3 regions of the Paenibacillus sp. MER 99-2 genome follow, and region 2 is predicted to be linked to each of the others. Evidence: predicted binding sites of a transcription regulator. Region 2 holds the regulator's gene; each other region holds the start of a gene.

Region 1 (10,593 bases), 140 kb from region 2:
CCATGAGGATACAGTAGACGCGTTACCATTTTGCAGGACAAATCGCTGACTGGTCGCAGAGGTTCCTTTGTTAATCGCTACAACGACGACCTTGTTATCTCCTTTGTAAGCAGATACAAACGTATTGGTATCCGGGTTTTTCGTTGCATCCACTCGCAGATAGCCTGGACGTACAAATTTGGAGAAATGAGCCATATTATAACCGCGTTTGCTAATCGTGCCATCCTCTTTCATCGGTCCGTACTGTCTACGGATGTACCACCATACATATGCTTGAAAATCTGCCTCTACCATTGCATTGTGCATGTGATGGGAGACTTCCAATGCTTCTGGCCAGCGGTCAGCAGAATTGTTATCACTGTTTGGATAATAAACTTCCGTCATCCACAGTTCTTTGCCGGCACCTTTTTGCTTGAAGAGAGGGTATGCAAAATTATTGACTTGAGTACCATATAAATGCGCTCCTAGAATGTCCATATTAGCAAGCGCTTGTGGATCATTCAGGATTGGGTCAGATATGTTTTTTAGGTATTGAAAGGACTCTGGAGCCATGACTTTGGTGTTCTGGATCGATCCTGCATTTTCTTTCATGAAACGAAGGATCTCCTGTGGTGTCCACCAGGTCCAATCATGCGCGTAATCCGGTTCATTTTGTACCGAGATCGCATACAGGTTGACACCATTGTCTCTCATGTACGTAACAAAGTCATTCAGATGCTGAGCGTACGCAGCATATTTGTCATATCTCAGACGTTTAGCATTGGTGTCGCCATTCCGGTTGAACGTCTCGACCATATCACTTGGCGGATTCCAAGGAGAGGCAAATACTAGAGCGCCTTGCTCTATTGCTCTTTTGGCGGTATCTATTTCTCTCGACCAATTACTTCGATTCGGATCGACACTGATCCTCAGAATGGAGAAGCCCAATTGATTTTGCCCGTTGCCAAAGGCTGTGTCACGTTGAGCAGGTGTCAAGTCACCGATCCAAACCGGGTGATTAATTCCTCCAAAGCCCTTGATGAGCTGCTTCTCCGAGGATAAATTGATGGTGGCATCACTTGCTGCTGAAGCTTGTGTGGGCGTTAACATCAGTGGCAGAGCCGTTAAACAGGCGAGTAAAACGTTAAAGGTCTTTTTTAGTTTAAATTTCACTGCGATCATCCTCCTCGAAATGGTTATTCTGAGAACTGCTAAATCAATGAAATAGTACTTTAATAGACTGTGATGTAAGCCCTTACACAACCTCCTTTCGGGAATAAAAGGAAAGAAAATCAATTTATTCTTTCTTTTGTTTATTTTAATAAAATATTGTTGAACTGAATACCTGACAAATTTCAGGTCTTTTACTAATTCATCTCATTTTAACGAGAAACCATGACATTTTTATCCTAAATTCAGAATCTCATGCGACAAGTAAATTACTTAAGAGATGTATTCCTGTGTTGGTGCCTTTTGGATATACAAATTTTCCTTTAGGCTTGTCAGCCCATTTCTTACATAGAACACCCTACAATATCAAACAATGAGAACACAGATCTAAGGAGGGAATCAGCATGGAAAACCAAACAAAAAGCAAGAGATACACACGAATAGCGGGGTTCCTTATTCTTTTGCTACTTATTAATGTGGGGAGTCTGACAGGTGGGGGGATAACCGCAGCATCTGAGATGAAAAGAGAAGTTGGTAAGGTGAATACTCAAACACAGTCGAACCAGGATACTCAACCCGCTGTCGGTCCTAATCGTATGGCCATCATTATTGACGATGTTGGTAACGATATGAAGGGAACCGCAGAGATTTTGGAGATGCCCATTAAGTTGACGGTTGCGGTAATGCCTTTTCTGCCAACAACTCAAAAGGATGCCATTGCCGCACATGAGAAAGGCATGGATGTGATCGTACACATGCCAATGGAGCCCAAGAAAGGCAGACCAGAGTGGCTTGGCCCAGGAGCGATTACGTCCAACTTGACAGATGAAGAAGTTCGCGTACGCGTGGAAAAAGCGATTGATGATGTCCCGTACGCCATTGGCATGAACAATCATATGGGCTCTAAGATTACTTCAGACAAACGGATTATGTCGATTGTGCTGGATGTATGCCGGGAGCGGGGACTTTTTTTTGTAGATAGCAGAACCAATTTTCGCTCGGTTGTCGGGGAGATAGCCTCGTCCAAAAATATGCCTCCGATCGGTAATGACATCTTCTTAGACGACCAGAACTCTAAGCCGCATATCCGCAAGCAAATGGAACTGGCCGCTAAGCATGCCATGGACAAGAAAAGCTGTGTAGTTATCGGCCATGTTGGTCACACCGGGTTAAATACATCATCTGTTATTCGTGAATCAGTCGCGCATCTTAAGGGGCAGATCGAATTCGTTGGCGTTGGTGATCTGGTGCGGGAGGTGTGGGATTGGCATACTGCTCCTACACTACCGACAGATAATAAATAATGCCATTTGCGATGGATTCGGCTATGCGCTTTTGCTCGCCTGGATCAGTAATTCTGGCTCGGTCTGCCGCATTACTCAAAAATCCGGTTTCTACAATGACTGCTGGATGCTTCACATAATTCAACAAATAAAAGGGTTTACCCCACACCACTTCCCGTTTAGTTCCATACAAGTCATTCATGGCATTTTGGATCGATTGTGCCAATAGGTAACTCCTACCTTCCTTTTGGTGCAAAACTACAGGGCCATGGGAAGTGGATTTTGCACTCCAATTGGCATGAATACTGACAACAATATCTGTACTCACTTCTTCGCTAAGGCTTTTGCGTTGTGCTAAATCTCGGCGATGCCTGGAGCGGCTGTTAAGCCAGCGGTTATCATCACTGAGCGCGTAATCACCAAGTCGGTTAATGATAACCGCGTAACCCTTGCTCCGCAAGAGAAGATAAACTTTTTGACTTATAGCTAAGTTAATGTCCTTCTCCAGCACGCCTTGGGCTGTCGTTCCTCCATCAATCCCCCCGTGACCTACATCAAGTAGAATAACGGGTGCTGCAAAGGCATGATGGCTGGAACGGTAAGCTTCACCGTCGATTATTGGTAGCATGGACGGACTGTTCGTTGAGGGGCTTGCTTGAAATGACTCAACAGATTCAACTTGATGGGGAGTCTGTCCCTGAGCAAGTGGAAGAACCGGAAGACATAACAAGCTACCTAACAAGGCGGTCGAAGCAAGCAGTACCTTATACATGGAACATACACTCCTTCATGATCTAGGTGGTTGATGTAGATTTGGGATGTCATGGATACCTTTGGAATTAGACTGTGCATTCTGTAGATTTTCATACACTTCCAAGACAAAAATGTTTAGCCAGAACACTTCCTGAGCACAATAGATTTATCGTAAGCTTCGTTATGTGACGGAGCCAGGGAGGCAGAGGTTATGGCCAAAAGTGATGAATTGGTAAAATATATAACACAACGTGTGGTTCATTATATTGATACTCCAAAGGATGAGCGAAAAGGACGTACCAAACAGAAGGAGCCATGGGCGATGAAGTGGTTTGGCATGATTCCGTTTGCCGTGTCGTTGTGGGTTGGCAAGAAGGGAAGAGCGGGCGATTCGAAATTGGGTAAACGAAGCTCTTCAGACAAGGAATAGATGGCTGGAAATCCTGTATCTACAAAGAGACTCACCAACTAAAATAGACGCTGTTCCTGTATGGTCAGGAAAGGCGTCTATTTTGTATGGAAAGTATTATAAGTGAGTGTTCAAAAAGGGTGGTTTTCAGTACCAAGAAGATGGGATGAAGATAGAAATGGAGTAGCGGAGCGTAGATTAAGCTACGTGAGCAACGGACATTTCGGCTGAATCCCATATTCGAAGCTGAGATGCCGCTTGCGCATCCTTCGTAATCAAAAGCGGACTTTTTGAACAACCTCTATAAATCAATCATTTCAGGGATTAGTGACGTAGAATTGCCCGTCTTTCAGTAACGTGTCCAATGGTACGAATCGTTGCGTGGAAGTATGTCCACCAATGGCTATATAGAGGATGGATTGAAATGTAGTACTGTTATGCCACAATTGATAACCACCAATAGGTAATGGGCCACCATAGAAAACATTACGATCATTCGCTGAATAAATAATTCCAGACTCCTTATGAAGCTGAGTCCAGTCTTGTACACGGGTGAGCTTCACAGGTTTGGAGGTGATCCATAACAGGTTGTCCATCGGATTAAAGGTAGGTCGCATATGAACAGAATCGACAAGCCAGGATGAATTCGCGGAAGCATCAGTAACACTGAATACCATTGGATTGAGAGCAGTCTCGATCTGTTTCACTGTCGCTGAGGGCAATAGGTCACCATTCGTAGCATCGATATAAAGCGCTTGATGGTTCGGTCGTTCTACCTTCCAGTAAGCGAGTAGAGGAAGAGCATAACGAGGCTGAAGTTCTCCTCCATTGGCATGAATCATCGTAAGGCTCAGATGCTGTCGTTCTAACGCCTTACTTAACAGCTCGCGATCATAGGGAGACTGTCCTCCTAACCCGTACTCGCTGAGCATTAATTCTCCCTGATCTGTTGCTGAAATAATCATATAACCAATTATTTTCTCTTCAAAAGTAGCCTGCACGAGCCAGCTATGCGTACCTGGGCCAAGTGGAGTAAAACTTAGTTCTGCCTTTTTCCAATTGGATTCTCCGTGAGCGGAACTAAGTAAGAGAGCGTGCTGATGAGCAAACTCCTGTACAGCCACAGGAGCGAACTTGTCATGCTGGAGAGCAGTGCTTTCTTCGAGATCATTGAATGACGTAAGTGGAAGTGGAGGAACGCTTTGATCCTCGGCACTTGCAATCGACCAGAAGGTAGATAAGGCTGCACAACTGAGCACAGCTAGAGTGATCAAGGCTATTCTCCATAGTAGAATCCATTGCGTAGCGTTTCGTTCCAAATAAACACCTTCTTCTCCGGGATACTTTGAATCAAACGTATCTACGACATATTGGTTACGTGAGCGACGTTAGTATTCATTCTAGGGGACAAGTTATGCAAAGGTTGCTGTAACCTGTCGGGCAACTCGTTATGAATAAACACTACTTTTGCCAGCATTTGCAGGAAAAGTAGTGTCTTCGTCTATCTTAAGTGAAACATGCCGCTGCTGATAGCGGTAACCTTCACCTTGGGTTCATATTGCCAGATCATTTCAGTTCGGCGTGTCTCATATTGCAATTTCATCGCCTCACGATCCATAACCGCCTGTTTTGCTTTTTCTTGCTCCGGATCTGCTTCGGTTACTAACGGAATAGCTGGCTCTGCTGCCAGTTCTACATCCTCTCGAACACGATTATTTGTCTCCATAAAATTGGTTGTTACAGCTGTGCGTGAAGGGGAAGGCTTGGGTACTGAAGAGATATGTTGAATGTTAGCGTCAGGAGTGCTCTTCGTTTCTATTTCAGGCATGTCCTCACGCAGTACTGCTTCGTAGTACGTATCTACGACGTCAAGCTCCAGGGCTAACCGTTCTTTGGCCTGTTCTGCCCAACCGTAATCAAGCTGAAGCAGACGGTTGGTGAGATGGGATTCTAGCGCTGCTCCGGCAGCAGATAATGAAATTTTAGCCGCCTGCGCATGCATGTTCTCTGCCAATCGTGGGCTAAGGTCACGTCGGTTAAGCTTTGTCCCAAATTGCTCAATAATCTCACCCGAGCGAAGAGAAATGCCGAGAAAATGAAGCTCCTCCCGTTTCAGATCACAGGCGAATTCCACCTTGAAGCAAACACCAAGCCAAGGCTCATAGACGGCTGGCGCTGTAGCTCGCAACTGCCGTTTGGCTGCCTGTTCGAACAGGTTAACGAAAGCCCCGCCTTCACGTGCCGCATCAAAAATTTGCTGAAGTCGGCGACTGCCGTAAACGACATCTTCACGTAAAATCCGTCCTGGCCCCAGTTGCGGTAGGGAAGGGGTGATGCCGAAGTAACGCCCCAGAATGGTTTCTTTAGCCGGTTCAGCACCTGGGGGACTTGTACTGGCTCCGCCACTGGCTGTACCAGATCCAACTTGAGGATTCGATTGGGCTGCAGAGGCTTCCGCTGCCTCGATCGCTTGTTTGTAAACTTCCGGGTCAAATACAAAAGTAAATGACATGGTTTCTGCAGGTGCACCTGTACGTTCTACAAATCCCCAATAGTACGGTCGATTCGTCAGCGCCTTATCAGCTTCGGGGGACAATTTAACCGTCACATGGGCGGGAGAACGCTCTATGATCTGACAGTCCAAGGCTTCAAGATAAGTGAGTACATAAGCCTGAATCTCATGCGGTGACATGGTCATAGGTTAGCTTCCTCCTTTACGAAGATCGAGCTTGGTAATCAGAGGCACTTCATCTGCGACCTCGCGCTGGATGGAGTTCAACGATTGTCCTAGTGAATCCATCTTGCGACGCAGGTCATCTTCATTTTGAGATTCAAGCAAAATTTTGGTTAAGCTTTTCTCAATCGACTCCTTCTTCTCAAGCCGCTCCAGAATAACATCGAGTCCACCGATGACCATCTCGAACATATTGATTTTCTCATGCAGCAGATTCAGAATATGCTCTTCAATGGTACCTGTCGTGGATAGATTGAAGATATTAACATCATTTTGCTGTCCCAACCGATGTACCCGTCCAATCCGTTGCTCCACCCGCATGGGATTCCAAGGCAAGTCGAAGTTAATCATATGGTGACAGAATTGCAGGTTGATACCTTCACCACCAGCTTCGGTTGCAATCATGGCCTGAACCCGTCCGCGGAAGAGATCCATCATCCAGTCTTTTTTCCCGCGGTTCATGCCGCCTCGGTAGGGCACAGCAGTAAGTCCATTATTGCGAAAGTAATTAAGCAGATACTCCTGCGTTGCCCGGTATTCAGTGAAAATGATGACTTTCTCATTCATATTGCGAATTAGTTCCATCGTTTTCTCAGCTTTGGTATTCTCCTTAATTGCTTTGATATGGGCAACAAGTTCCCAGATGGTATCCCGAAGAGGCGAGTCAAGCGGAAGCTTCTTCGACAGGTTGACGAGTGTTACGAAAACCGCATCCCTACTGCTGCACACTTCTCGCTGCAACGTAACGAGTGAGAGCATACTGCTCAGATTGCCACCTGTTTCCTGATACTGATCTTTTACAAATGAGGTCACACCATCATATAGCGCCTGTTCTTCGGGTGAGAGTTGCAGGTTGACGTTCGAGACGTTTCTCTTCGTAAACTGAACAGGTCCTTCGCCGCGTCGGTTGCGAATCATGACTTTGGACAATTCATCCTTAAGCTGTTCCTGGTTCTTCGGAACCCTTTTATCGACGACGAAATTGGCGGCAAAATCACCTTGACGACCAAGTTGACCTGGTTTCAGCAGGTTAATCAGATTAAACAGCTCACTCATATCATTCTGTACGGGGGTCGCTGTAAGCAGTAGACAGTATTTTTTGCGCAATTTCAGCATGAATTGATAGTTTGTTGTTTTCTTGTTTTTGAGCTTATGAGCCTCATCAATAATAATCATGTCATAATCGATATTCAGTAACATGTCTTTGTGCGGATCACGCTTGGCAGTGTCCATGGAAGCAACAACGACTTCGTTTTGCCAAGAGTATGCCTTTTTCTGAGCAACGGCATGAATGCCGAATTTGGAATTCAGCTCTCGTACCCATTGCAGTACAAGTGAGGCAGGGACGAGGATAAGCACTTTGGATACGAGACCACGAACCATATATTCTTTGAGGATAAGGCCGGCTTCAATCGTTTTACCCAATCCTACTTCATCAGCAAGAATGGCTCGGCCAGACATTTCAAATAATACTTTACGCGCAGTGTCCATCTGGTGGGGAAGCGGGGTCAGACCTTGTAAATGCTTCAAACACTGGATTTCATCAAAGTTCGGAATCAGATTCGTTTCTTCGGCCTGAATCCCTAATTGAAAGAGTCGATAATCTCCCCAAGGTCCCCCTTTGTCCAAACGAGACTCAAGCTGGGTAAGCCAGCTTCGATCAAACTCCAATGGTACTGGCATTTCGGATATAGGCTGTTTGATGTGATGCGGATTGTTCCGGTTCATGCTGCTACCTCCCATGCCATTCAAGATGACGTTTAATTTCGTAGGTAATAGTATGGACGAATGAGAGACAGTTCATAACCAGATTCATAATTCGATCTGCTCGGCTGTATTTTCCCAGAAAGTTCACAGAGTTCATATACATGCGCCTGAGGGCGTGTGGGGAAGCTTGTCCGAGTATAGATAAGCACGAGAAACGACTATGATATAAATCACATGGAAAATCAATATATAGTGTAATATACTGAATTATAATCACTATATGTGGTGTTTAGTCATAATTTAATCGTAGAGCAAAATTGAACCGTTATTCCGGGGAGGCTGAGCGTGGCGATGAAAACGAACAAACAATCACACAAGTTAGAAGGACTAAGCGAAAAAATATTTCTGGACCGGTATGCCTGGAAGAACGCAGATTCGAATCATGCAAAGGTCGGGGATGTTGTATTGGTATTAACGAAGGATGATCCCAAATTTCCAACGAAGGAAGTTGGGGAAATAATAGAACGTGAGGGTCAGCTGGTACAAGTGAGAACCCGAAGCGGAGAGATCGTTAAGACAGATGTAGAGAAGCTGACGCTTAATATAGAAAAGACACCTGAAGAGATGTGGGATCGTCTAGCTAAAGCGATGGCCTCCGTTGAATCCACCGCTGAACAACGAACAACATGGGAATCCCGATTCCGTTCGGTATTGGAGGATTGGAAGCTCGTACCGGGAGGTCGAATTGCTGCGGGTGCTGGTGCGAGTGATGAACTAACGCTATTCAATTGTTATGTTATTCCTTCGCCCCAGGATAGCCGCGGTGGCATTATGAAAACGCTGACCGAGATGACTGAGATTATGGCACGCGGAGGAGGCGTGGGGATTAACTTGTCCTCTTTACGTCCTCGGCGCGCCGTTGTTAAAGGGGTTAATGGATCATCGAGCGGTTCTGTGTCTTGGGGTGGCTTGTTCAGTTATACTACTGGACTGATTGAGCAGGGAGGAAGCCGGCGAGGTGCCTTGATGCTGATGATGAACGATTGGCATCCTGACGTACTTGATTTTATTACGGTGAAACAAACCATGGGTCAAGTCACGAATGCGAACCTATCTGTGTGCGTAAGTAACGGATTTATGGAAGCTGTTAAGCAGGATGGTGACTGGGAGCTCGTATTCCCAGATACAAGTGATCCAGACTATGACACTGAGTGGAACGGAGACCTACAGCAATGGAGAGATGCTGGTCGCTCGGTCATTCCATATCGCACAGTTAAAGCGCGGGAAATTTGGCGTACCATTATTGAATCTGCTTGGAAATCCGCAGAACCAGGCGTTGTATTTATGGAATACTATAATCAAATGTCGAACAGCTGGTATTTTAACCCGATCATCTGCACTAATCCGTGTGGCGAACAAGGTCTGCCAGGATGGGGTGTATGCAATCTGTCTGCGATCAATCTATCCAAATTCTATGATGCAGAGGCAGACGATGTAGCTTGGGCAGAACTGGCGGAGACTACACGCGTTTCGGCGAGATTTTTGGATAATGTGATTGATGCGACGCCGTATCATTTTGAAGAGAATAGACAGAATCAGCAGCATGAACGTCGGGTAGGTCTTGGTACGATGGGACTCGCTGAGCTGATGATCAAACTTCGCATTCGATATGGGAGCCCGGAGTCACTGGAATTTCTAGATAAGCTGTATGGATTCATAGCGAAGGAAGCCTATCTGGCATCGGCAGAAATTGCGGCTGAGAAGGGCTCGTTTCCTGCTTTTGAAGTAGAGCCATATCTACAGAGTGGTTTTATGAAAAATATGGTTGCGACGTATCCGGAAGTGGAAGAGGCTATACGGGAACAGGGCATTCGTAATGTCACTTTAATCACTCAAGCTCCGACTGGAAGTACAGGCACGATGGTGGGGACATCAACAGGTATTGAACCGTATTTTGCTTTTAAATATTTCCGTCAGAGCCGACTTGGTTATGATGAACAGTTTGTACCGATTGCCCAAGAATGGCTGGATGCCCATCCAGGCGAGCCACTTCCAGCTTACTTTGTAACCGCGATGGATCTATCCGCTGAGAATCACATTCGCGTGCAAGCGGCCATCCAGCAGTGGGTGGATAGCTCTATATCCAAAACAGCCAACTGTCCAGCCGATTTTACGGTCGAAGATACGGCTCAGCTCTATGAGCTTGCCTATGATCTGGGGTGTAAAGGGGTAACGATCTACCGAGATGGCAGCAGGGATGTGCAGGTGTTATCCACTTCGAAGAAGGAAGAGGTAAAGGAAGAAGGGCAAGAAAGGGCAAAAACACAAGAAGTAAATGCAACGCAAGAACAAATACTGAATAAACACGAATCCATTCCAGAAGACGAAAAAGAACCAGTGGCAGTAGCAGAACCGGCGGCAGTAGCAGGATCAGAAGCAGCAGCCACCTCTGCCAAAGTGCTGGATAAACAGTACAGAAGCCGTCCTCAGGTTCTGCGTGGAGCCACTTACAAAATTAATACGCCATTTGGAATGGCTTATATTACAATCAATGACCT
Region 2 (10,593 bases):
AAAAAAGTTGTAGGTGCGATGAGGCAAAATGGTGTACCATCCACCATAATGCCGATTTTCCCTTCGAGCAATGAGGCACTAACGACATCAGGACGCTCCGTAACCTGAATCTGCGGAAATGGCGAATACGGATGATCCTCAATCAGACCCTCGATATATCCGCTTTCCAGCACGCCATCAATATCAATTTTCTCAATGCGTCTTCTGACCTCTTCCACCAGAGAATGATTGGCGATTCCATCAATATGCACAATCAGGACAGCGGTCTTCGTATATCGCCCAACCTGAATCGGATTTAACTTCAGTGCGGGATCTTTAATTTTGCGCCGCAGCATCGAGGTGTTGACACTTAATGTTTCGGTAAACCCTTCACGAGGTCCGCGGATAATCGATTCTGCCGCAGGCTCCTCAATGCCACGTTGCTGCCAACCAGGTACGCCGACGCTAATGCCGAATGGCAGCTTATCCACGAACAGCGCTACGCTTCCGTTTGAAATGTGGTTAAGCAGATCTTCAAAACTCGTAACGATGGTTAGCTGGCTTGTAGTGACGATCGAGCATATGTAGGCAAAGTCAATCTGGGAATCACCAGCACGCGCTTGTAGCAACGGTGCCAGAACGTGCAGGTCAAGAAGCGACTCATTGACCATTCCGTCGATAAACATTAGAAAAGCATCTACGCTGCTGGCGAGCGGAAACGTTCTTGTTTTAATATCCGATGAATTGTTATAAATCTTCTTGATGATGTCTACATTCGCTGCTAGCTCCGTGCTGAAGGGCATATCCCGGTAATCTAAAATGTCGACCATCTCAATGCTCCTTAAGTGAGTAGAGTAGTTGCGCAAGTCTAACTTAAGGATATATTTTCTCAAAACGGATTTTTTATTCTCTCTTGGCAAAGACACAAGCTACTCAATGGCATCATGTATGCAGTTTTAGGTGCGTGGGTTGGAATGTTAGCATAGGCTAAACCACTAGTTCTCAAGGCTTTCAAGCTATCAAAATGATAAAAACTAAAAAACACCATCACATGATGTGACGGTGCTCTTACCAAACTTTTGAGACTTTCGCCATAACTCTAGCTGCGGTTCTTAACTCCCCAATCGCACAACTGTTCCAACACGGGCAACAACGTCTTAGCCTTGTCTGTGAGGCTATACTCGACTTTGGGCGGCACTTGTGGATACTCCTTCCGCTGAACCATCCCATCGGCCTCCAACTCTTTTAGTTGTGAGCTTAGCGTCTTAAATGTGATTCCCCCCAGCTGCCTTTTCATTTCATTGAAGCGAACCGTTTGTTTTTCCGCTAAGAGATAGAGAATAATCATTTTCCATTTCCCTCCAATTAGGGACATCGTATAACCAAAGGGTGTATCTGCAATATTCGTATCTCCGCCGTTCAAATCGGATATTCCCATCATTTCACACTATCCTTTCAGATAGTACCTATCTTTAAAGTGCGTACTATCCTATTCTATGTCCCAAGTTTATACTTAGCCTTACTTTCAAGTAAAGGAGAGAAACATATGAATGCAGTTCAAACGTATAATCATAATCTCTGGGATCACGGTATTTCACAAGGATACAGTGTCAACGGTACCCTCTACATCTCGGGTCAATTCTCCCATAATGCAACAGGTGAGTTCGTTGGAGTTGGTAGTATCGAAACCCAGACGCGTCAAACCCTGGACAACCTGGATCACGTGTTAGCAGAATTCGGAATTACGAAAAACAATCTCGCTTATGTTGAAGTGTACCTAACTAACGCACAGGAACATGGAGGGCAAGTTATTGAGATTTTTAAAGAATACCTCGGGGATCACCATCGTCCTGCTGGTAGCCTTATTGGTGTTACCTACTTAGCTTTCCCCGAACAATTAGTCGAGATCAGAGCAGTAGCACATACGGAATAACGCTATTATAAGCGGTTAGTAGCCTCTCTTAGCAAAGTGAAAAGCGGAGATTCTCAGCATATGTGCCGGGAATCTCCGCTTCTCATAACAATTAGTACAGTCTGATCAAAAAACTGCCACAATTAAAAGAGCGACTTAGTGCACGTACTCCCGCTCAATTCGTACTAACTTGGTACTCTCCTCAAAATCAACGGACAGACCCAACTGTTCAGAAACAAATCGCAGTGGCACAAAGGTAACACCCCGACCAACAGTTGGAGCTACGGGAACTGTCGTTTCTACCCCGTTGACCCGGACTTGCTGGCTGTCCGTCTTCAGAACAATTTCCTTCTTATCATCTGAGATCCGAATGACTCGATCAACTGGATCCCACTCGACGTCGAGTCCTAGTGACTCACTTACAAGCCTTAGTGGAACGAGCGTGCTTCCTTTTTCAATATAAGGACGATTCACTTCATCAAAATAATTCGTTCCCGTACGTGTCTCATACGACCAACCTTTCTCAACAGAAAATTGCAGGTTCCATTTCTCCGTCTCGCCCGGATAGAAGTGCTGGGATAAATCATAGAAGTCTACCGTATAAGATAACTCGGTAGCCTGTCCACCCAACGTACGCAAGCCAGTAATGTCAACTTGGTATTTCCCTGTGTAGTCCTCTACTCCGTCCAGACGGAAAATAATAGCGTTAGACACGCCGAACCCACTTAACTGCACATTCAAGTATAGATCATTGTTTAGATCGTTATTTGTACTATCTAGCACCCATTTTTTCTGGCTTTGCAGATCAGTGACTTGTACCTTTACATTCTGCAAAGAAGGCTTCTCATACTTGTCGGGATTCAACGTGACAGACCATGGGTGAGAACCGCCAAATAACTGCTGCGGGAAATCTGCTGCCGGCCAGGCGATGTAATCATAATTCACTGCCTCAGCACGAGACTTGTCGAACACCTGCATTGAACCATATCCACCAGCGATACCAAAACCCACCTTCTGCAAAGAAGGATTGAGCACCCAACGGCGATGTCCTACTCGATCTGCATTCCTACCTGTATCTGGCATATAACCGTCTAATACATTTCTACTTAAGTTATCTCTTCCGCTTGACAGGTTACTACTTTTAGTGGATTCATAGCCTCTGTTATAGAAATCATCTGTCATATCTGCTGGTTTCTCAGGATAGTGAGACAGCTTATCGGTAGCAGCCAGTAAGACCGCACCATGCTGTGCCAACGCATTCAAATCGTCATCCAACTGTACATCACTTGGCAATCCTGCCAAGGCACGAGCAAGATTCGTAGCTAACAAGGCTTGTTCAAGCATTGTCTGATTCACTTTTCCGATCTCATATGGTGCTTTAAAGGAAGGTTCCGTATCATAAGTCTTTAATCCAACATTCATGTCCTGCAGTTGATTCCATGTTCGCTTGACCTCATCCCGTTCTGGAAAAACAAGTCCTGCTGCTGATGTCAGATTAGGCGCTAGCATAAATATCACAAGCCACGCCATCGTCACAGCAGACCATCGCAATACAATTCGTTTCATATCTCTATATTCCCCATTCTCTTCGTAGCTATTGTTATAAGAAGTCTTTGATCTAAAAAATGGTTGTTCCTCTAGCTCTAACTATGTATCTCTCCAGCAAGATGTAAGATGTACCTAAAAAAAAGCTCACTCCTTTACTATCATATTTAGTTGCTTGTATGCCATAAACTTATAAACCTTCCATCATCATAACAGAACCCTTATGTGGGTTCTACTATATTTAACCAAGCTGACCAACCTTGCCATGAAGTGCGGCACCAAGGTACTGGGAGCTGCACACGAGTGTGAAAATAAAGGCTTCCTTTAGTGATAGAAGCATCAGCTTTAAATTTTTTCGTGTGCACTGAATTTTTTTTGTATATAAAAACTGCAATTTAACATAAAAAAAACCGCCAAACACGAGAAAATCCTTGTGTTTAGCGGGTTCTTTAAGTATGGAGCCTAGGGGGATCGAACCCCTGACCTCTTCGCTGCCAGCGAAGCGCTCTCCCAGCTGAGCTAAGGCCCCAAGATATACAATAATAACTCGTCCACCTCTGCAACCTTACGCAGGCGACCCTTTTATCATATTCAATCGGTGTTTTACTGTCAATATCTTTTTCTGCTCCTACAAAGCTGCCCAAAGGATCTGGAGAAGAACAATCTTCCTATCTGGAACACAATCATGATGACGTATCGTAACCCCAGCTTGCTCTTCTCCCTTTGCCTAGGCATCTAATCCTCGAGGTCTTCTTTGGACAGCAATGATTTCAATTCTTTCATGAACATATTGATGTCTTTGAATTGACGGTACACCGAAGCAAAGCGAACATACGCCACTTCATCCACGGGAAAGAGCTGTTCCATCAATAACTCACCAATCTGACGACTCTCCACTTCCGCATCAGCGGTATTACGCAAAGATTTCTCTGCTTCAGAAACCATCATCTCAAGTGTCTCCACCGAGACTGGACGTTTCTCACATGCACGAATAAGTCCGCGGAGAATTTTATCCCGACTGAACTCTTCTCGGCTTCCATCTTTCTTAATAACAATCAGCGGTGTTTCTTCCACCATCTCAAATGTGGTAAATCGGCGGCTACATTGCTCGCATTCACGACGACGACGAATGGATTTTGCTTCATTGGCCGGACGGGAATCAAGCACCTTGGTGCCCATAAAAGCGCAATAAGGACATTTCATTTTTCGATCACTTCCCATGTTTGACTTTTTTCCATAAGTTCCCTGTAAGCATTTTGTAATGAAAATGGTATCTACGACACATAATACTTTTACCAACCGCGAGGAGGTGAACAGCAATGGCACAAAGCAACGGTAACTCCAACAACTTGGTGGTAACTAAAGCTTCCGCAGCCCTGGAACAACTGAAATACGAAGTTGCTCAAGAACTCGGAATCAGCATCCCACAAGACGGATACCAAGGTAACATGACTTCTTACGAGAACGGTTCGATCGGTGGATACATCACGAAGCGTCTGGTAACAATTGCAGAACAGCAATTGGCAGGTCAATACCAATAATATCTGCATCGTAATACGGTATTATAGAGGAGCATGGGGCGACCGGTGAACAACCGGTCTGCTCTGTGCTTCTACTATTATAACCGGCTCTTGTACCGTGCATGATGCCATTCGTTTTTTTCACAAGTCACCTGCATCTAACTACAGCATCCCACGATATATCCGAACTAGAACGTATTATAGATCTTAACATATTGATTATAATAATAAATAACGCGTTGTACATAGTGCCGGGTTTCCCCAAAAGGAATGTCCTTGACTGTATCAAAAGAACCATCCCACACGCCATCTCGGAGCCAGCTACTTACTTTACCAGGTCCTGCATTATATGCAGCAATCATAACCGCTTCATTGCCATCGAACTGATCGGACAAGTTCTTCAGATACCAAGTACCAAGCTGAATGTTCCTTTCAGGCTTATGCTTCAGTTCTTCTAATGACGTACCCGGAATTTTGGCCTGCTCCATAATCCAATTCGCCGTATCAGGCATGAGTTGCATAAGTCCGATGGCACCACGTTTGGATTCCAAGCTCGTTTTGAAATTAGTCTCTACCTTAATGATCGAAGCAATTAGAAACGGGTCTACCTCATAGCTATAGGATTGTGCCCGTATCTCATCCTTATATTGAATCGGGTAGAACCACGCCATCCAGTTCGTATTCAGGAACAGCACTAGAACGAAGGAAACAAACATCAACAACAGTACTCGTTTCTTACGCAGCCATTTCATATTAAACCCTTACCTTGAAGGAGAGATATGACTTGTTGCTCTGTATCGGCCCATGATCCGCTGTTATCAATCACGATATCGGCAAGCTGTTTCTTCTGCTCAATGTCCATCTGGGCTGCAATCCGGGCATCAGCCTGCTCACCAGTCAACCCATCCCGGCTCATTAATCGTTCTCGCTGTAACTCTCTAGGTACGTATACAACGACGACTTCATCGAACCCTTTTTCCAGACCCGACTCGTACAATAACGGAATATCCGATACGACAAGCTTATCCGGGTGTGCCTGCTCATATGCAGCCGCTCGTTCTCTCATCTCTCGGCGAATCGCCGGATGGGTAATAGCCTCAAGCGCTTTACGTTCCTCTGGATGCTGAAAAACAATACTACCTAGCTTCTTGCGATCCAACGTCCCGTCTTCATGAAGAATGGCTTGTCCGAACCGCTGAACAGCGGCAGCCAAAACAGGATGCCCGGGCATCATAACCTCCCGGGCAATAACGTCTGCATCAATGAGCAGTGCTCCTTTACTGGCAAGAAGGGCGGAAACACTGCTCTTTCCTGTGGCGATTCCGCCGGTTAAGCCAATATTCATCATTTCACCTCACAACAGCTTCATTATTCCCATAAACATTAATAACAGTGCTGGCAACACGGACAAGCGACGCATCCATTGCAACGCAGCAAAACGAAGTCCAACCTTCATCCCAAGTGACAGAAACGCTCCACTGAACAATGCAATGACAAGTGCTGTCCACAACGTTGGAAATCCAAGTAATGCTGCTCCAAGTCCTGCACCGAATGCATCCAGTGATAGAGCAATCCCCAGCCACATTGCTTCCTGAGTCGAGATGCTTCCCGAATTATCCATATCTGCCTTGGAGGGACTTCGTAGTATTTGAATCACGACGCCTAATTTTCGAAGTTCTAAGGTGAAGACCATCCGCTCCACAGATCCGCCTGAAGCAGATTGCTCCAGTTCCAGTGCAAGAACCTGATTCCTTCCTTTGGAAGTTACGTCTTGCTCTGTCAAGGCTGATGTTCCGATGGCTCTACGCTCCACATGCTCACTTGCCGAGTCTTCCTCCGTACCTTCGTCTGTCTCCGCTTTTTCCTTACTCTGCTTGCGAATAAGCTGGAATAGTGACCATCCACCAATCACAATCAAGATTACAGCACCAACTTCGGATGCTACATTCGGTGAAACTACTCGTGAGAGAAGCACTCCCACCTGCATAGACAAGGCAATAACTAATCCCGAACAAATGGAGATAACAGCAATGGACAACAACGGAATCTTGGTTTTGCGCAGCCCATATGTAATCCCGACTCCAAAACCATCTAAACTAAGCGCCAAAGCAAGCGCCAGTAACGAAATAAAATGATGCAGCACCCCGGATTCCTCCCCTGTGCGGATCCATTCCAACCGACAGATGTCAGTATGGGTATTCGCCCGCTTATTTCTGCCATATCAGTATATGGAAGGAGGAATCCAAGGGTGCTACAGTTTAAGAGATCGTTCGAAAAGTAATGATGACTTCAGGCTCAGCGTAGTGATGCAACTAAAGTATAGGTTGGCATTTCGGGCAGTAATGTGTACCTCTGCCACCCACCACACTTTTCTCAATCATTGTACCGCAATTATGACAAGGCTCGGCTTTACGTCCATATATCTTCAATTGATGCTGGAACATGCCCATCTCACCTTGACCATTCACATAAGACTTAATCGATGAGCCACCTGCATTAACCGCATCCTGTAATGTGGACACAATCGCTTCGTGCAACACCGTTAGCTGAGCCTCAGACAATGTTTTGGCAATCGTCTCTGGATGAATACCTGCGCGGAACAGAGCCTCGTCCACATATATATTCCCAATCCCGACGACATATGCCTGATTCAATAATACCGCCTTGATCTTGGTTGTCCGTTTGCCAACGGCATCGCGAAAGGCAGCAACCGTAAACGCCGGATCAAGCGGTTCTAGACCTAGCTTCAACAAGGGTTTGGAGACAAGCTCCTCTCCCGCATTGAACAAATGCATCGTGCCAAACTGGCGTACATCCTTATAACGCAATTCAGTTCCGTCGGTGAAGTGGAAGATTACATGTGTATGCTTCTCTACCTCTTCGTTCTGCTGGTACACACCATAGCGCCCTTCCATCCGAAGATGAGAGACAAGCACCAGCCCGTCCAGCAAAATACGTAAAAACTTCCCTCTGCGCTCCACACCGATCACTGTATGTCCCGCGAGTTCTAATGCAAAAGCATCTATATCGTCCGGCCGCTGAATAATACGCGGCAAACTAACTGTAACTCGATCAATGGTCTTGCCTACGATAAGTTGATTCAAAGTTCTTCTGACTGTTTCGACTTCCGGTAATTCCGGCATGATGTTCTCACCTCCCCTATATTATAACGGAAGATGAGGCTCAGCGGCACCCTTTCTTGTGTCAAAAGCATGGGCGTAACCAATTGTAAAATATCGGTAGCTCCCACCACTTTCCATGCAACCATTATCTATTATTTCGCCTCGTACCAGTTCTCCCCGTAGCTCACTTCAGCTTTGAGCGGCACAGACAGCTCTAACGCTTTTTCCATGACAGCTGGTACTAGCTCTTTCATCGTTTCCAGTTCATCTGCCGGCACTTCGAATACAAGCTCATCGTGTACCTGGAGCAGCATACGACTGTTCAAGTTACGCTCACGTAACGCCTCATCCATCTGAACCATGGCAAGCTTGATAATGTCTGCTGCTGTTCCCTGGATTGGTGTATTCATCGCTGTACGTTCAGCGAAGGAACGTATATTGAAGTTACTTGCATTAATTTCAGGAAGGTAACGACGACGCTCCAATAACGTTTTGACGTATCCATCCTTACGCGCTTCCCTCACAATATCATCCATATACCGACGTACGCCTTGGAATACTTCAAAGTATTGATCAATAAACTGCGCAGCTTCTTTACGCGTAATGTTCAGGTTCTGAGATAAACCGTAGTCGCTTATGCCATACACGATTCCGAAATTTACCGCCTTGGCTGATCGACGCATATCACTATCCACCTCTTCAGCCTTCACCCCAAATACGTCAGAGGCCGTCTTCGTATGGATATCCATATCATGTACAAAAGCTTCCTTTAACCGCTCGTCATCCGAGATATGTGCAAGTACACGCAATTCGATCTGGGAATAGTCTGCCGCCAAAATCGTCCAGCCAGGCTCGGAAGGAACAAATACCTTCCGGATCTTACGACCTTCCTCCATCCGGATCGGAATGTTCTGCAGGTTCGGGAATTGACTGCTCAGGCGGCCTGTAGCCGCGATCGTCTGACGATAATACGTATGAACTTTGCCATCTCGCGGTGAAATCTCCTTCAGTAGTCCTTCCACATAAGTGGATTGCAGCTTCGCCAACTGACGGTATTGCAAAATATGCTGCACTACTTCATGATACGGAGCGAGCTTTTCCAATACTTCCGCATCGGTGGAGTAACCCGTTTTGGTCTTCTTCACTACAGGCAAACCTAATCTATCAAACAAAATCTCACCCAACTGTTTCGGTGAATTAAGGTTAAATTCTGTACCTGATAAGCGATAGATCTCCGACATCAACCGACCAATCTGTTCTTCGAATTCATGACCCAATGCTTGCAAATCAGCCGTATTTGCCTTAATCCCCTGTTTCTCCATGTCAGCCAAAATACGTGATAATGGCATCTCCAGCTCATGGAACAGCGCATTCATCTCATCACTCTCTAGCGCCTTCTCCTGTAGTGGAATTATGGCTGCCACCGCCGCTGCTTTACGACATAGAAAATCACCTAATACTTCAGCCTCAGGCACTTTATACTTAGCACCTTTGCCCATAACGATATCATCCTCTACCAGAGAAGGTAGCCCGTATTTGGCAGTTAAGCCACTAATCGTCTGGTTCGACTCTGTTGGGTCAAGCAGATATGCAGCCAACTGCACATCAAAAGCTGCTCCCGCAAATTCAATGCCATGCGCATGAAGCGCAAGATCTACGCGATGTAGATCATACCCTCGCTTCGGCTCGTCCGGATTCCCTAGCCACGCTCTTACAGAAGATGCCGCCTTTGATTGAAGCAATTCGGGAGACAAGAAGATATATTCTTCGCCTGCACCTAATGCAATCCCAACCAATTCCGCCTGATGCGGATTATCTCCGTGCGTTTCCACATGGATAACATTAATCGTCTCAAGCGATGCAAATAGCTCTTCAATCGTTTCCTCTGTAGCAATGGTAGATATGACCTCAGCTGCTGGCACAGCTGCTGCTACGTCTACCTTGCCACTGAAGTTTAGACGTTCAAGCAATGACTTGAATTCCAGCTTCGCTAGTGCTGGCCCTGCTGTTTCTTCCTGTAAACCAGCAAACTGCATATCTTCCCACGTCTGCTCCAGTGGAACCTCGCGGTGGATCGTGGCTAACTGCTTGCTCATCCGAGCGTCTTCGGCGTGAGCTTCAATCTTTTCTTTCATTTTACCTTTCAGCTCAGCTGTGCCATTCAGTACATCCTCCACCGAACCGAACTGATGCAACAGCTTTAATGCTGTTTTTTCTCCAACCCCAGGAATGCCTGGAATGTTATCAGAGGTGTCGCCCATCAGACCTTTCAGATCAATAATCTGCAATGGAGTCAAGCCATAACGTTCCTTAATCTGGGCAGGGTCATACAATTCAATATCCGTTACACCTTTACGTGTTAACCCGATATGAACATGGTCTGAGGCAAGCTGCAGCATGTCCTTGTCACCCGATACAACGAGCACCTGTCTTCCCGCTTCATCCGCACGTTTGGTCAACGTTCCGATAATATCGTCCGCTTCGAATCCTTCAAGCTCAAACTGTGCAATGCCGA
Region 3 (10,593 bases), on a different contig from region 2:
GTGCAGGCTTCAACGAATGAACCATATCAGGGAACTTCATCGCATCACGAATAAAAAATACAGGTAGATGATTGCCTACAAGATCATAATTACCTTCTCGTGTGTAGAACTTAACAGCAAATCCACGTGGATCACGAGCCGTCTCTGGTGACCCAGTGCCATGAATAACAGTGGAGAAGCGAACGAGTACATCCGTCTCTGTTCCCGGCTCTTGAAGGAAATCAGCACTCGTATATGCCTTCATGCTCTGCTCCAGTGTAAATACACCATGCGCACCAGCACCTCTAGCATGCACTACACGTTCTGGAATACGTTCACGGTCAAAATGCGCGATCTTCTCCAGCAGGTGATAGTCCTCAAGTAATGTTGGCCCTCTCCTGCCTGCTGTACGGGAATTCTGATTGTCACCTACAGGTGCACCTTGATTGGTTGTCATACGTTCTGTCATCTTGTTTTCCTCCTCATGTTGGTCTCACGCTTGCTCTATGTGCTCTATGATTAAAATCATATTCAACATTTGATCGAATATACATTTAGACTTGATCTAACTGTTAAAATGATTCTAACATGCCTAGGTTGCAGCTTGCATGAGATTTGCATGAGCATAAGATGAGGGTCACATGGCTTTCGCATGAACGAACTTCATGATTGTAGAGGGTGTTCAAAAAAGGTCATTTTGGGGAGACGCCTTATAGGCAAAAAAAAAAGCGGACTAATCCGCTAGGCGGTAGCCCACTCCTCTTACCGTTACAATATATTTAGGGGAAGCTGCGTTATCGCCCAATTTTTTGCGCAAGCTTTTGATATGCACATCAACGACATTACTTCCTCCTGTAAAATCGGTCTCCCAAATATCGCTAAGCATCTCTTCACGGGAAATGACTGCGCCGTTGGCATCGATCAGCTTAAGCAATAGATCATACTCTGTCTTGGTGAGATGAATCCGATCATCATCCCGCTGCACGCTCATCCGCTCCCGATCCAGCCACAGATCCTTGAACCCGATCCGCTGCCCTTCCTTAGGCAAAAATCCACGCTTCGGCACGGCCGGGCTGTTACCGATCATCCGCTGTACTCGATATAAAGCTTCCTGCGGTCTCGCTGGCCAGACCAACAACTCTTCCTGTAGCATCGGCCCGCTAGCATTGCCAATCATTTTCTCCCCTACAAGGTACAAACATGGCGTTGTATTCTCTGCTTCTCGATTCAAACGGCTGCTGATGCCAGCGAAGGCATCAATCGTCCCAGCGACAGATAGGTCATAGACAAGAAGATCAAAATCCAGCCGTTCATGCAAATCTGGTTCCCAGCGATGGAATACCAGCACATCGAAGCAACTATCCGTCAATGCTTTGACCAGTTCGTGAACCTGACCTGGCATAGGGCTAATGAGAATAACACGCCTTGTGATCGGACAAGCTTCTGCCAATGGAGCTGGATCCGTCAGAGCCGGCTTGACCCGAAGTGGTAAACGCCGACCAGACAGGTTGATTTTTACTTGATCCGTTTGTTTTTGCATTCCCCGCAGACACCTCCAAAGACCACATGGGCATGGTCAATTGCATATCCGGTTTCTTCAGCCACCTGCTTCATCCATTGTGCGGGGACCTCCGTCATAACCTCGTCCACCTTACCGCATACTTCACACATAATATGTTGATGGTCATCCATCCGGGCATCGTAGCGACTTGCCGTCTCACCGAGCTTAAGCTCCCGAATCAATTCTTTATCCGTTAAATATCGAAGTGAGTTATATACCGTACCATAGGCTAGATTATAACCTTGCTCTACAAGACGGTTCATCACGTCTGCCGCCGTAGGATGATCCTCTGAATGACGGACTACATCATACACGGCCTGTCGTTGTATAGTCAGATTTAGAGTTCTCACAAGCAATTCTCCTTTATTCATCCATTCTATAGAAAGGCACAGTCATATAAAATATAAATGCTGTGACACATAGAAACATTTTGATTTAGATTAAGTATAAATCTTAATGTATAATGAAGTCAACATGAGTAGGCGTTCAAGAATTAACGTATTTTCTATAATTCCCAGTACTCATATCCACTATTTGGGATAAAATGGTTCGCTACTCGCTACGTTTTCAGATAAAATATAACAATGTGTGTTAAGGGGGGATGCTCGTTGTTCAGCACGTTTTTTGTTAATCTTTGTATCATGATCACATTTATGTACGTGTCCGGGATTATGGCCAAATTCTATAGCATCCGTGTTCCCTTTCCATCCTTACGTGTGCAACTAATCGGGGGTATCCTGTTCGGTATATACGGTACAGTATTAATGAATTATTCCTTTAGCATAAATGAAAGTACGATTGTAGATCTAAGACATCTTGCGATCATAACGGCCGCCGTATATTTGGGTGGAATGGCTTCCTTCATCTCAGGGCTTGTGATCTCTATCCTGCGTGTAGTCATCTTCGGCCTATCCTCCTCTGCTATAGATGCAGCATTTGTCATGGTCCTTATTGGACTAGCTGGGGTATATTTCTCTTATGCTTCCTGGCCGAGATTAACCAAAATTTTAACGATGAATTTGTTTTCCATGGCATTAATTTTTATTATTCTAATGATGAACACCACAAGTATTAATGAATTTATGAAAATATATCCTGTGCAATTAACCATCTCATTCATCGGTGGAATCTTTATTTACTTTATTGCCGAATTTATTAATAAATCGAATGAATTGTTATTAACACTGGAACGAAGGGCTTCAACCGATCATCTAACGAGCTTGAATAACCGGCTTCAATTTGAAAAGTCACTCAAGTTCCAACTGAATTATGCTAGAGAACATCAAAAAAAACTGTCCCTGCTCGTCATTGACATCGATCGCTTCAAAAAAGTAAATGACACATTCGGCCATACCTCTGGTGATGCCGTTCTGAAGCAACTGGGACAGCTTCTCATTGAACATGCACGCCCTGTGGACATCGTCTCCCGTAACGGAGGCGAAGAATTTGCAATTTTGCTGGTCAATTGCGATCAACAGCAGGCTCTTGCGGTTGCCGAACGCATAAGGAAGGCTGTAGAGAGATATCTCTTTTCTCTCCCTGATGGAAACACAACACGTCTAACCGTTTCGATCGGCGTATCGGTATTTCCAGATAACTGCGACGATAAGGATGACGATGACTTCTTCGAACAGGCGGATCGCGGCTTGTACGAAGCCAAAAATACAGGGCGAAATCGGGTATGTGTTATGAAGAAGCGGATACTTCCACTGCCTGTGCAACACAAGTTGTAATGTAAGTTATACAAAATCAACTAAACCATATTACAACTACCACTCCGATGACAGAAAACCTTCAGCTCGCTCTTATCCCCAAATTCTTTCCAATCCCCTTCTCTAAAGGAAAATTCGGGGATACAGGCGAACGCTTCGCTTAACGCCGTTTCGTAAAATGATTAAAAGGGATGTCCTCTCATCCGTCGATTCAGACGATAATGAGAGGACATCCCTTTGTTCATTTCATATAGATCAGCAGCCGTTACGCTACCTCATATTAAGCCAAAATTTGCTCAATTTCTTCAACGATGGACGCATCCAGCTTCACACCGGAAGCTATGACGTTCTCCTTCACTTGTTCTGGACGACTCGCGCCCACAAGTGCACTAGACACATTTTTTTGACGTAGAATCCAGGCAAGTGCAAGTTGACCCACCTTTAGATCCAGCTTGTCAGCTACCTCGATCAGTTGGCGAACTTTACCGATTCGATCTGCATTGATCTTGCCTTCGTCCCAGCCGAGCTTGGCTGCACGGCTATTCTCAGGAATATCAGATACCGAGGTGTATTTCCCGGTCAATAAACCTTGGGCAAGCGGAGAATACACAACTTGTCCAATGCCTTTTTGTTCACCAAGTGGAATGATCTCCTTCTCGATGTATCGATCAAACATATTATATACCGGTTGGTTGACGACGATGTGATCCAATAATAGACGATCTGCTGTACCCAGCGCCGCCTCCATCTGAGCTGCTGTCCATTGGCTAACACCCACATACAGCACCTTGCCCTGACGCACCAGATCATCTAGCGCACGTAGTGTCTCTTCAATTGGCGTCTCTGTATGATAGCGGTGGCAATAATAGATGTCCACGTAATCGGCTCCAAGACGCTTCAAGCTCGCGTTACATTGCTCCATGATATGTTTGCGTGATAATCCCTGATCATTAGGGCCGTCGCCCATTTTACCAAACACTTTTGTTGCCAGAACATAGGAATCACGAGCATACGCTTTCAACGTCTGACCCAGCAGCTCCTCTGCCGCGCCACGCTCATACACGTTAGCTGTATCAAAAAAGTTAATACCTTCATCGAATGCGGTTTCAATCGATTTCACCGCATTTTCACGTTCCACATATCCTCCGTATGTCAGCCAGCTACCCAAGCTGATTTCGCTTACTTTCAGTCCGCTTCCACCTAATCTGCGATACTCCATTGATTGCACATCCTCCTTGTATAAGTCATTTATGATGACGTTCCCTTTCTATTGTAACGCAACTAACCAAGTTAAACGAATCATTTTGACCAGTCTCCAAAAAAGGAAAAAGCGCACCTTATGAACAGATGCGCTGTAAATCCTATATATCGATCTCTAGTGCAAGATAACGCTCAATGCGTTCAATAGATCAGCCTGCCTCACAGGCTTCGTTAGAACGGCATCAAACACCTCTGCCTCTTGGGGGTTAATATGCATACCATAGGGCACGAGCACGATAATCGGCAGTGCGTGAGCACGAGATTTGAGGTTATGCACAAAATCGACTGCACCGCCCTCTACCAATCCCATATCAATTACCGCTACATCCGGGCTGAAGCCGTCTTCCATCCAGCTGAATGCCTCGGCCGAGCCTGAGGTCATATGCACATCCATCTTCCATCTTCGCATCAAGGATGATACACCCTGCAAAATGTCAGGGTCTTTGGCAAGCAATACCTGCGTTCCCTTCAATCGCTGCTGAATGCTGGTAAGCTGAGGTAGCTCCCAATGTCTGAGCAGTGGCAATCTAATCTGGAATTCCGTCTCGTCTTCCCCCAAGCTGTTAATCTGAATGCTTCCGTTCATCAGTATCGCTAGATTCTGACTCACTGCTAATCCCAGATTCGTACCGACAATCCGCTGTGTGCTAATGCTCCCGTCTGAGGTATGAGGCACATTGCGCATCTTATCCGCAGGCAACATCTTGCCGCTATACTTCACATTCAACAAGAGCACAGCTTGGTTGCCTGTACTCTCTTCATCCATAGTGGCGGTGATCAGCACCGAACCTGTCCGTGTATAATCGATTGCGTATTGCAACACATGCGCCAGCAATTGTCCAATTTTGATCTCATCGCCCACAAATACTTGAGATACATTCATCTCCAGGTTCAAACCAATCTCAATGCCTTTGCTAATCGCCTGTCCAACATGAAGATACACCGTATTCTCAATTGTAGACACCAGATCAAATGGATCATCGTGTACAACCGTTTTGCCCGAATCATTGATGTTGAAGTTCATCATATTGTTCAGTAAGGATAATAATATATTGCCACTTGTCTCAATCATGTTCACATATTCCAGATGCTCTTCGGGCATATCTGGCGTTCGCATAAGATCCGTCAACCCCAATATCCCGTTCAATGGATTGCGAATTTCGTGGCTCATAAGCGCAATCATTTGCGTCTTCGTCATCGCTTCGGACTCGGCACGTTCCTTCTCTGCCTGCAACTGTGCCTTTAGCTGTTCCGTATCATTCAGTTTCTGTTCCTGCACCAGCAGGCTATCTTCGAGATCAACGACGTATCCGAGAAACACAGCCATCGCTTTCAGTGTTTTCATATCCGTTTCACTTAGCTGGTAGTCCGGATTGTCCATCAGGCAGATCGTGCCGAATGCTTCACCCGAGCGCCGTATAATCGGAACACCAATGAAGAATCGACTTCCTAGGTCACCGGTCACATTCATAGAACGAGTTAACGGATGCTCTGCCGTATCGACGATGGTTAGCTCACTGCTTTTATCTCGCAAAACCAAACTACAGTAAGATGTCTCAAATGGAAGCTTGCTCCCCCTCGTGACCAACTGCTCATGGCGGTTAAATGCCTCAAGGATCACATTCGTCACACCATCATTGCTGGCGACAAAGATGGTATTCACCTGCAAAATCCCACTTAATACGTCCACGATGTGGGTCGCAGCTTCCTGTATATTTTCATAAAAGCCCCTTGCAACACCTGTGGTTCCCATGACTCACCCCTCTTGTCTAAGCTGCGCTTCAAATTAGAATCAATCCATAAAGATATATGAGGGTAAAAAAAACTCCTGATCCAGTTGTCACAACCTGTACATATATGTTTTAACACCACGAACATTCAGAAGAATCACGCAGGCGATTCACAATCGCTTCTCATTCTGGCAAGCTCCTGTTTCGCTGCATCTCCATGCTAGGAATGACCGGTGATAATCTACCATTGCTCCTAGATTCTGTGTCCGTGAACGAGATGTTTTGGCGCGGTGTAGCATAAAAAGAAATTATACTCTTCGAATTCAACTTTGGAAACCTTTATCCACATTCTACAGGTATATCTCCTATTCAGCTACGATTACGATGTGATCATTATCACACCCAAAAATCCATATATAGTTTATAACTGGATAATGAAAAACTACATGTAGTATTTAATCAGACTTAACCAATATATACTCTCATTATAGGAGGAACCTTAAATGAATATGCTTGAATGTGCCTCTCCGCCAGCAAACGACCTACTATCTGACCTTGGCAGACGAATTATTGGAGCTGAGGATGCGGATACGTTAAGGGAGAATGCCAACCTGAATGGAGATTCATTTAGTGGGAAAATGAGCCGGCTCGGTTCGGAAACAGCGAAGTGGCATGCCGTTCGCCATGTCCTGCCTGAAGGGCTTGCACAAGCTGTAGAGCATGGAGACCTCTATGTTCATGACCTTGATCAGTATGGACTTGGCACAACCAACTGTATCTTCATTCCATTTGACCGACTGCTCGCATCTGGATTCAATACGGGAAACGGCTCCGTTCGTACCCCTCAGACAATCATGTCAGCAATGGCGTTGGTAGCGATCATTTTTCAGTCTCAACAAAATAGTCAATACGGCGGTGTATCTGCCAATAAAATAGATTGGGACCTTGCACCTTATGTGCGACGCTCATTCCGGAAGCATTATCGTAAAGGGCAACGACTCTTTGCAGAGCATGCTTACATTCAGGATGAACAACTCTATCTGGATAGTACGGAAGCCCAGGAGCAATGCCCACATGCCTATGATTTTGCCATGGATGAGACAATCCTGGAGACAGAACAAGCTGCTGAATCATTGATCCATAATCTCAATACCATGAGCAGTCGTGCTGGAGGACAAATTCCGTTCACATCACTTAATTACGGACTCTGTACATCAGCTGAAGGACGACTCGTGTCTCGCTCGTTGCTAGAAGCTACTATTCGTGGTTTAGGAAACGGGGAGACGCCCGTATTCCCACAGCATATTTTCCAGTGTAAACAAGGCATTAATCAAGCTTCTGGGGAGCCCAATTACGACCTATTCCAGCTTGCCGTCACCTGTTCTTCGCGCCGCATGTACCCTAACTTCGTTAATGTGGATGCTTCGTTCAATCTGCCGTTCTATCAACCAGATGATCCGGACACCATCATTGCTACGATGGGATGCCGCACACGTACACTAGCAGATCGGTTCGGACGTAATCGTCAGAGCGGAAAAGGTAATCTTTCCTTCAATACGATTAACCTGGTTAAACTGGGGATTCGGTTCGGCATCTGTCAGGGAAAACGCGCTGTAGCCGATCGGACAGGCTTCTATGCTGCCCTTCAATCGGTTATGGAACAAGCAGCTTCGGGTCTGCTGCATCGATATCAGATTCAGAAAGCACAGCCAGCCAAAGCCTCAGACTTTATGATGCGTGAGGGTGTGTGGGAAGGCGGCAAACAGTTAGATCCAGATGAACCGGTGGCTGATCTCTTGAAACATGGTACGTTATCGATTGGTTTCATCGGTCTTGCAGAGTGTATGACTGCTCTATATGGTCGACATCATGGTCAAGATCCGCATATTCATCAAGAAGCAGTACATGTCATTCGTACGATGCGTGAATTCTGCGACCGAATGAGTGAACTACATAACTTGAACATTACGCTGTTCGCTACACCTGCGGAAGGTTTATCTGGTAAATTCACAACGATTGATCGTAAGCGATATGGTTCGATTGCAGGTGTTAACGACCGTGAGTATTATACGAATTCGTTCCATGTGCCTGTATATTACAACCTGCCTGCATACCGTAAAATTGAACTAGAGGCACCCTTCCATACGTTATGTAATGCTGGAGCAATCTCGTATGTTGAGCTTGATGGAAATGTGCGAGCCAACACGAAGGCTTTCCAGCGAATTGTGCAGTATGCATTAGCACAGGATATTGGTTACTTCTCCATTAACCACCCTATCGATCGCTGCCCATCTTGCGGCTATGAAGGTGTCATTGGGGAGAGCTGCCCAAACTGTGGCATTCACGAGAACAACGTGCATTTCCAGCGTTTACGCCGAGTTACCGGTTATCTTACCGGGGATTACAAAGTACGATTCAATGGTGCCAAACAGGCTGAAGTTCGAGATCGGGTGAAACATAAGTGAACCTGCACGGTTACATCCCTGAATCCGTCAATGAAGGCCCTGGCTTGCGTGCAGTGTTGTTCATCAGTGGTTGTCGCCATGCCTGTCCCGGCTGTTTCAGCCCAGACTCATGGAGCTTTCGTGCAGGTGAGCCGTTTACGAAGGAGAAGCAGCAGCAAATTATGCATGAGGTTACAACTCATCCTCTGCTGGATGGCGTAACCTTATGTGGTGGCGATCCCTTTTTCTCAGCAGCCGATCTGATTCCTTGGGTTCAACAATTCCGAGCACTACGCCCTGATCTATCGGTCTGGGCATACACTGGATTTACGTATGAGGAACTGGTGCTGGAGCCGTCTCGGGCAGCACTAGCCGAATTATGTGACGTCATTATCGATGGGCGTTATGTCGCCGCTGAACGAGATGTTTCTTTAGTGTATCGTGGCAGCCGTAACCAACGCATCATTGATGTGAGAGCAACACAAATGAACCAAGAGATCGTTACCTTGCAGATGGATGCATCGTAACGATCTTTTCTTCTTTCATAAGCATACTTCATAAGTTTTTACGCAATATCCGTTCTGACCTACTATTCACTCTCTTAAGTGACGATATATAATATAGGCATGTATTAAATGTATTGCTTGTATTTCATTTCAAGTTATTTAGGAGGATCATTACATATGGATATTGTTCAAGCACTAATTGCGGTGATGCCCTATTTTCGAGTGGCTATGCGTCAAGATGTAACCCTTTCCATTATTGATCATGAGAAATTTTTGTATTTTTCTGCGGGAGAATCACTGAAGCAGCTGAAATACCAAGCTGGAGATCCTCTGCTGGAATCCAATGTGAATTTTCGAGATCTGAAGGGCGGTACAGAGAAAAGATGGGATCACTATCCCAAAGAGTTATTCGGAATCCCTTTTGACGTTGCTTTTATTCCAATTAAAGATACTCAAGGGAACATCCTGGCTCTGTTAAACATTCTGTATAGCATGGATGACCAAGATCAGCTTCAACAACTCATGGATGCCGCGGACAATCTTACCAACCAATTAATGGACAGCGTGCAACATGTAGCTGCACACTCGGAAGAACTCAGCGCCACGACCGAGGAAATTCTGAACAATTCCAAAGAAGCCGTGCAAAAATCAGGCAATGTCAATCAGGTTGCCAGTTTCATTCGCGAAATATCCGAGCAAACGAACCTACTTGGCTTAAATGCAGCTATTGAAGCTGCGCGTGTAGGTGAGGCAGGTGCAGGGTTTGGAGTCGTTGCCAAGGAAATTCGCAAGCTGTCCGTAGATACCAAGGATGCAACTACTCGCATTGAGGAATCTCTTCTAGCTGTTCGGCAATCCATACAGGGGATGGAAAATGAGATTGGTGAAATTAGTGCGAGTTCGCAAGAACAGGCAGAGCTCGTTAACAATTTTATGACAACGATTGATGAGTTAAATTCCACCAATCAACAGCTCAAACAATTTATTGATAAGATTATTAAAACAGATACACAATAACAATTGATTATGGTGATTAAAGCTCACTGCCCATAGGCAATTTCAGAATGCTCCAACCACTACGCACAGCAGGTATACACGTCTTACAAAAAAGAACCTTCGAGCCCACTTGTCTAGTGGGCTCGAAGGTTCTTTGCATTAGAATATAAGGTCTTGAGCTGAATTATTGAATCTGAAAATGACTGAGTCGTACCCCAGCCGATAACAGGATATATACATCCTGTACGCCTGTTGCACCTGTAAGCTCGGCTTTCACCGAAGACCATTGCTGAGCTCCACCTTGTGCCAGCTCAATACGTCCTGCCAGTGTACCGTCAGGGGCACCCAATCGAACCTCCACTACAGCACCCTCCTGTTCGGAGGATATACGAGCTTCCAGTTCAG

The links. The regulator NrdR, encoded in region 2, represses ribonucleotide reductase genes. The targets are predictions, from matches to a motif close to AACACNATATATNGTGTT.
Region 1: a site for NrdR is predicted at 8,308-8,325, ahead of M3636_RS14650 (adenosylcobalamin-dependent ribonucleoside-diphosphate reductase). Genes of this name have one in related genera too.
Region 3: a site for NrdR is predicted at 6,681-6,698, ahead of M3636_RS17270 (anaerobic ribonucleoside triphosphate reductase). Genes of this name have one in related genera too.

The regions. Positions count from the first base shown of each region.
Region 1 covers NZ_JAMAUZ010000002.1:785,234-795,826, forward strand. The annotation lists gene xynC (glucuronoarabinoxylan endo-1,4-beta-xylanase XynC) at 1-1,161, opposite strand, end outside; gene M3636_RS14620 (divergent polysaccharide deacetylase family protein) at 1,554-2,453, shown strand; gene M3636_RS14625 (N-acetylmuramoyl-L-alanine amidase family protein) at 2,428-3,204, opposite strand; gene M3636_RS14630 (YqzE family protein) at 3,397-3,615, shown strand; gene M3636_RS14635 (hypothetical protein) at 3,912-4,913, opposite strand; gene M3636_RS14640 (YqhG family protein) at 5,096-6,292, opposite strand; gene M3636_RS14645 (DEAD/DEAH box helicase) at 6,296-8,056, opposite strand; gene M3636_RS14650 (adenosylcobalamin-dependent ribonucleoside-diphosphate reductase) at 8,387-10,593, shown strand, end outside.
Region 2 covers NZ_JAMAUZ010000002.1:648,766-659,358, reverse strand. The annotation lists gene M3636_RS14010 (spore germination protein) at 1-809, opposite strand, end outside; gene M3636_RS14005 (winged helix-turn-helix transcriptional regulator) at 1,079-1,417, opposite strand; gene M3636_RS14000 (RidA family protein) at 1,526-1,912, shown strand; gene M3636_RS13995 (stalk domain-containing protein) at 2,048-3,457, opposite strand; tRNA gene M3636_RS13990 (tRNA-Ala) at 3,893-3,965, opposite strand; gene nrdR (transcriptional regulator NrdR) at 4,172-4,639, opposite strand; gene M3636_RS13980 (alpha/beta-type small acid-soluble spore protein) at 4,756-4,977, shown strand; gene M3636_RS13975 (lytic transglycosylase domain-containing protein) at 5,145-5,708, opposite strand; gene coaE (dephospho-CoA kinase) at 5,705-6,301, opposite strand; gene M3636_RS13965 (MntP/YtaF family protein) at 6,311-7,099, opposite strand; gene mutM (DNA-formamidopyrimidine glycosylase) at 7,269-8,099, opposite strand; gene polA (DNA polymerase I) at 8,231-10,593, opposite strand, start outside.
Region 3 covers NZ_JAMAUZ010000003.1:503,340-513,932, reverse strand. The annotation lists gene M3636_RS17300 (catalase) at 1-448, opposite strand, end outside; gene M3636_RS17295 (winged helix-turn-helix transcriptional regulator) at 713-1,519, opposite strand; gene M3636_RS17290 (Fur family transcriptional regulator) at 1,495-1,890, opposite strand; gene M3636_RS17285 (GGDEF domain-containing protein) at 2,149-3,273, shown strand; gene M3636_RS17280 (aldo/keto reductase family protein) at 3,533-4,471, opposite strand; gene M3636_RS17275 (hybrid sensor histidine kinase/response regulator) at 4,628-6,265, opposite strand; gene M3636_RS17270 (anaerobic ribonucleoside triphosphate reductase) at 6,746-8,707, shown strand; gene nrdG (anaerobic ribonucleoside-triphosphate reductase activating protein) at 8,704-9,213, shown strand; gene M3636_RS29570 (methyl-accepting chemotaxis protein) at 9,370-10,209, shown strand; gene M3636_RS17255 (glycoside hydrolase family 3 C-terminal domain-containing protein) at 10,373-10,593, opposite strand, start outside.